DNA from 2 places in the Pseudoalteromonas sp. SR41-4 genome. Region 1 is predicted to be linked to the other one. Evidence: predicted binding sites of a transcription regulator. Region 1 holds the regulator's gene; the other holds the start of a gene.
The links. Region 1 encodes NrdR, which represses ribonucleotide reductase genes. Its sites were predicted from a motif close to AAACACNANATNTNGTGTTT; they were not measured.
Positions count from the first base shown of each region.

Region 1 (3,203 bases):
AGCGATTGACCGTGCAAACGAATTGTTTGGTTCAGATTATGCTAACGTTCAGCCTCACGCAGGTTCACAAGCAAATGCTGCTGTGTTCTTAGCTTTATTAGATGCTGGCGATACAGTGTTAGGTATGAGCTTAGCTCATGGTGGTCACTTAACGCATGGTTCACATGTAAGCTTCTCTGGTAAGCTTTATAACGCAATCCAATACGGACTTGACGAAGCGACTGGCGAGATTGATTACGCACAAGTTGAAGCACTTGCACTTGAGCACAAACCAAAAATGATCATCGGTGGTTTCTCAGCATACTCAGGTATTGTTGATTGGGCTAAATTCCGTGAAATCGCTGACAAAGTAGGCGCTTACTTGTTTGTTGATATGGCTCACGTTGCAGGCCTTATTGCTGCTGGTGTTTACCCAAGCCCAGTACCACATGCACATGTTGTTACTACAACTACGCATAAGACATTAGCCGGCCCACGTGGTGGTTTGATTATTTCTGCTTGTGGCGACGAAGCTATTTATAAAAAGCTTAACAGTGCAGTATTCCCTGGTGGCCAAGGTGGTCCTTTATGTCACATTATCGCTGCCAAAGCAGTGGCATTTAAAGAAGCATTACAACCAGAGTTTAAAGTATACCAAACTCAAGTTGTGAAAAATGCTAAAGCTATGGTTGCAGTAATGCAAGAGCGCGGTTATAAGATCGTATCTGATAAAACAGAAAACCACTTGTTCTTACTTGATCTAATTGATAAAGACATCACTGGTAAAGACGCAGATGCGGCTTTAGGTAATGCTAATATCACCGTAAATAAAAACTCAGTACCAAATGACCCACGTTCACCGTTTGTAACGTCTGGTTTACGTATTGGTTCACCGGCAATCACACGCCGTGGTTTTAAAGAAGCTGAGTCTAAAGAGCTTGCTGGCTGGATCTGTGACGTACTAGACAACATCAACGATGAGTCAGTACAAGCACAAGTAAAAGAGAAAGTTAAAGCAATCTGTAAAAAATTACCTGTTTACGCTTAATTGAGTTACAAACAGTAATTTAGATCACAATAGCTTAGTTTTTTGCTATTATAAAGGCCGCCTAAAAGCGGCCTTTTTTGTTTTTAACGGAAGCTGATACCTATGCATTGTCCATTTTGCACCGCAAAAGATACCAAAGTGATTGACTCGCGTTTAGTGGGAGGTGGCCACCAAGTAAGGCGACGCCGTGAATGCAATGAATGTCATGAACGCTTTACTACCTTTGAAGGCGCAGAACTTGTAATGCCTCGGGTGATCAAACAAGACGGTAGCCGTGAACCTTTCAATGAAGATAAACTCCTTAATGGTCTACACCGCGCATTAGAAAAACGCCCCGTCAGTACCGAGCAAGTTGATGAAGTGGTCAATATTATTAAATCGCAATTACGTGCCACCGGCGAGCGTGAGATTTCCAGTCACTTGATTGGCGAATGCATTATGGAAGCGTTGAAAAAACTCGATAAAGTCGCTTACGTCAGATTTGCATCGGTATACCGTTCATTCGAAGATATTCGTGAATTTGGTGAAGAAATTGCCCGTTTGGGAGAGTGATATGAACCAATATCAGTTTAGCGAACAAGATTTCTCTTATATGACCCGAGCGATTGAGCTTGCCAAACAAGGACGCTTTACTACCACCCCAAACCCAAACGTTGGCTGTGTATTAGTAAAAAATGACGTTATTGTTGGTGAAGGTTTTCATCAAGTTGCCGGCCAAGGCCATGCTGAAGTGAATGCATTAGCAATGGCGGGTAGCCAAGCCTTTGGTGCAACTGCTTATGTCACGCTTGAACCTTGTAGCCATTTTGGTCGCACACCGCCGTGTGCCGAAGGTTTAAAAGCTGCTGGCGTAGTAAAAGTAATTGCTGCTATGGTTGATCCAAACCCGCAGGTAGCCGGTAAAGGTTTAGCTATTTTAGCGGACGCGGGCATTGAGGTTGCGTCAGGTTTGTTAGAACAACAAGCAAGGCTGTTAAACCGTGGCTTTTTAAAGCGCATGGAGCAAGGTATGCCATTTATTACCTGCAAAATGGCCGCAAGCCTTGATGGTAAAACGGCACTTAAAAACGGTCAAAGTAAGTGGATAACGGGCCCTAAGGCTCGCCAAGATGTGCAACTACAGCGCGCACAAAGCTGCGCTATTTTAACCGGCGCGGACACAGTATTAGTTGATAATGCAAAACTCAATGTTCGTGTTGATGAGCTGCCAGAGCCGTTACCAACGCAATTACCTGTACGCCAACCTGTACGTATTATTATTGATTCACAAAATCGTTTAACACCTGAGCAAGCATTATTTAGCATTGCCAGTGAAGTAATTATTCTTACCACTGAACTTGATAAATCACAGCAATGGCCTCATTACGTAAGCCATATTGTAGTACCAGAAAAAAATAATAAAGTTGATTTAGTGGCTGCCATGAAACTTTTAGCGCAGCAACAGTTTAATCATATTTGGTTAGAGGCAGGGGCAACCTTAGCGGGCCAAATGACTGAATGTAATTTAATTGATGAATATATTGTTTATCTGGCGCCGAAGTTGTTAGGGAATGACGGCAAAAGCTTACTAAACTTTACAGAGCTGACAAGTATGCAGGACGTTGTTAATTTATCAATTAATGAGTGTGTGTGTATCGGTGACGATATTCGTATCACGGCGACACCACGCAAAGCCTCATCTAAACCAAATAACTAAAGAGTAACCACTATGTTTACTGGGATCATCGAAGCAACGGGCACTATTAGCGAGTTACAACAAAAGCAAGGCGATTTAGCTATCCGCATTAAAAGTAATAACCTTGATATGGCCGATGTAAATTTAGGCGATAGCATTGCAACTAATGGGGTTTGCTTAACGGTTGTGGCCAAGCACAGTGATGGATTTAGCGCTGACTTATCAAATGAGACGATTAGTTTAACGGGATTTGCTCACTATAAACAAGGGCAAACTGTAAACCTTGAGAAAGCCATGCAGCCAGTATCTCGTTTAGGTGGTCACTTAGTTTCAGGGCATGTTGATGGCATCGCGACTATTACCGCAATTACGCCTAATGCGCGTGCCGTTGAGTACTGGTTAAGCACCGATGTACAACTAATGAAATATATTCCTTATAAAGGCTCGGTATGCATTGATGGTATTAGCCTAACAGTAAATGCAGTAGCTGATAATAAATTT
Region 1 covers NZ_JACJEI010000009.1:144,259-147,461, forward strand. Annotated here, with positions in the region: gene glyA (serine hydroxymethyltransferase) at 1-1,027, shown strand, start outside; gene nrdR (transcriptional regulator NrdR) at 1,130-1,579, shown strand; gene ribD (bifunctional diaminohydroxyphosphoribosylaminopyrimidine deaminase/5-amino-6-(5-phosphoribosylamino)uracil reductase RibD) at 1,581-2,723, shown strand; gene H5180_RS09870 (riboflavin synthase) at 2,736-3,203, shown strand, end outside.

Region 2 (3,203 bases), on a different contig from region 1:
AACGGGCTGTGTGTATTACAGTGGTCAACGTTTTGTAAATAGATGCGGCCAGTGCTAGCACGCTCTTGTGCAAACATTGAAAACAGCTCAATAGCTTTAATACGTTTTTTACGAATTGACTCGTCTTGTTCATATTGTACGTAAAGACGATCAAATTCATCTTGATCTTCAAAAAATGCATCATATAAACCAGGCACATCAGACGGGCTGAATAATGTGATGTAATCATCTTTGATCAAACGTGAGTACATTAGTTTATTAAACTGTACACCGTAATCTAAGTGACGAACGCGGTTATCATCAACACCACGGTTGTTTTTAAGCACTAATAAGTTTTCAACTTCTAGATGCCAAAGTGGATAGAACAGGGTTGCTGCGCCACCACGGACACCACCTTGCGAACAACTTTTAACGGCCGTTTGAAAGTGCTTATAAAACGGGATACAACCAGTGTGATATGCTTCACCATTGCGAATAGGGCTACCTAGTGCGCGAATACGACCAGCATTAATACCAATACCTGCACGTTGCGATACGTATTTTACAATCGCTGATGAGGTTGCATTAATTGAATCTAGGCTGTCACCGCATTCAATCAGTACACATGAACTGAATTGACGCGTAGGGGTACGAACTCCCGCCATAATAGGCGTAGGTAATGAAATTTTGAACAATGACACTGCATCGTAAAAACGCTTTATGTAGTCTAAACGCGTTTCTTTTGGGTAATCAGAGAACAAGCTTGCCGCAACTAAAATATATAAAAACTGTGCGCTTTCATAAATTTCACCCGTAACACGGTTTTGTACTAAATATTTACCTTCAAGCTGTTTAACAGCAGCATAGCTGAAGTTTAAATCACGTCCATGATCAAGGTATTCATCCAGTTGATCAATTTCTTGCTCTGTGTAGTCAGCTAGTAAGTGTGCATCGTAACGCTTATCTTCAACTAACTTAACGATATGATCATACAAGCGCGGTGGCTCAAATTGACCATAGGCTTTTTTACGCAAATGGAATACAGCTAAGCGGGCTGATAAATATTGATAATCAGGCGACTCTTTAGAGATCTGATCAGCGGCCGCTTTGATGATGGTTTCATGGATGTCTTCAGTACGAATACCATCATAAAACTGGATGTGCGATTTCAGCTCAACTTGTGAGACAGACACATTATTTAGACCTTCGGCGGCCCAAGCAATAACGCGATGGATCTTATCTAAATCAAGTGACTCTTTACGGCCGTCACGTTTGCTTACAGATAGCTGTTGGTTCATAGTTTTGCCTGTATTCCTTGGGATATAATATTTTTTAGTGACACATTTTTCTTAAAATAAATTTTTTATTGCAATAAAACTGTATTAGCGCGAATTTAATTGAATAACATTTAGCCACAACATCTGGTGTTCATCAAATTCTAGATCACAAGATAGTGTGGTATGCGATCATTTGCAAGGGGCATAAACGCCCCTAATTGTGGATAACGTTGGGATAACACGATTGTGTTAGTAGCCATTAACCTTTGACCATCTGATTAAAATGAAATTTATAAAAATCAACTGATGATCGATTAAATTTACGCATTTTAAAAATAAATTTTGGCTGCTTTTTTTATCAACAAACAATGTGCAAAAAGTAACACGATCACAATATGTAGTGGTTAAAATTTAACATGGCACTATATATGGTTAAATGCATCAATAGGTGATTGCCAATTAAAATCGGCTTGCCAACTCAATGCTTCAGCTTCACTAGGGATGTAGCCCCACAACGCAGCAGCGCTGTGCATGTTTGCAGCCTTGGCTGCAATTATGTCACGCTGCGCATCACCGATATACAAACAACGATTCGGATCAACATCTAACAGTTGGGCTGTATGCAGTAAAGGTAAAGGTGATGGTTTAGCGATATCGAGGGTGTCACCACTGACAATTGCCTGTGCATCTTTTAGTTCAGCAATTGCAGCAACTAATGGAATAGTCAAAAACTCAGGTTTATTAGTCATGATCCCCCATTTGATCTGTTGTTGATCAAGCGCGATCAATAATTGTGCAATTCCAGTAAAGCATTGACTATGGGTGGCAATATTATCTGCGTAGGCAGTTAATAGCTGCTGGCGTAAGTCAGCTTGATTTGGGTGATCGTGCCATTGCTGACCAAATCCAGCTGCAAGCAGCGCCATTGCACCGTTAGAAGCTGCAGGACGATATATATCAGCGGTTACTGATGGTTGGTTATGATCAGCGAGTACGTAATTTAGCGCAGCCCCTAAATCATCTGCGGTATCGAGTAATGTACCGTCTAAATCAAAAATAAAGGCGTCGTAATCAATTGCGGGGCTTGCTGTGTTAAAACCAGCCATTACGCTAGTTTCTCAAAATGCAGAATATAATTAACGCTTACATCGGTATTTAAGCTGTACTGCTTTGATAAAGGGTTATAACTCAATCCCGCACTAGCACGTACTTTGAGGCCTGCTTGTTCTGCCCATGCAATGAGTTGTGCTGGTTTGATAAACTTTTTGTGATCATGGGTTCCATCAGGCACCATCTTCAATAATTTTTCCGCCCCGATAATTGCGTACAAATATGCTTTTGGGGTTTTGTTTAATGTAGAGAAAAATACATCAGCACCAGGTTTCGCTAATTCTGCTACTGCATGAATGATAGATGCAGGGTCTGGCACATGCTCTAACATTTCCATACAAGTAATAGTATCAAAGCGGGCAGGGTGTTCGCTGGCATACTGTTCGGCAGGTATTTTTATATAGTCAACGTTTACACCGGTTTCTAAACTGTGCAGTTTCGCAACGGTTAACGGCTCTTGACCCATATCAATACCAGTCACATGTGCGCCCATTCGCGCCATACTTTCACTCAATATACCGCCACCACAGCCGACATCGAGTGTTTCTTTGTCGAATAAGCCTTTGGCCTTGTCGGCAATAAAATCTAATCTTAATGGATTAATTTCATGAAGGGGTTTAAATTCGCCTTCACGATCCCACCAACGCTCAGCGATGGCTTCAAACTTTGCAATTTCTGCACTATCTACATTTTGATGTTCGGTCATAAAAAACTTCCTCGTCAATCTCAGGCCATTATATAGGGGTAAATTAATAAATCGCAAAGATTTAGCGCCTGTAAATCTAAATAAATTGTGGTAGCATGACTTGGTAATAATAACTAAATCCCCGCAAGCGC
Region 2 covers NZ_JACJEI010000002.1:265,038-268,240, forward strand. Annotated here, with positions in the region: gene nrdA (class 1a ribonucleoside-diphosphate reductase subunit alpha) at 1-1,277, opposite strand, end outside; gene H5180_RS02810 (HAD family hydrolase) at 1,679-2,362, opposite strand; gene ubiG (bifunctional 2-polyprenyl-6-hydroxyphenol methylase/3-demethylubiquinol 3-O-methyltransferase UbiG) at 2,362-3,072, opposite strand.
Region 2: a site for NrdR is predicted at 1,390-1,409, ahead of nrdA (class 1a ribonucleoside-diphosphate reductase subunit alpha). Genes of this name have one in related genera too.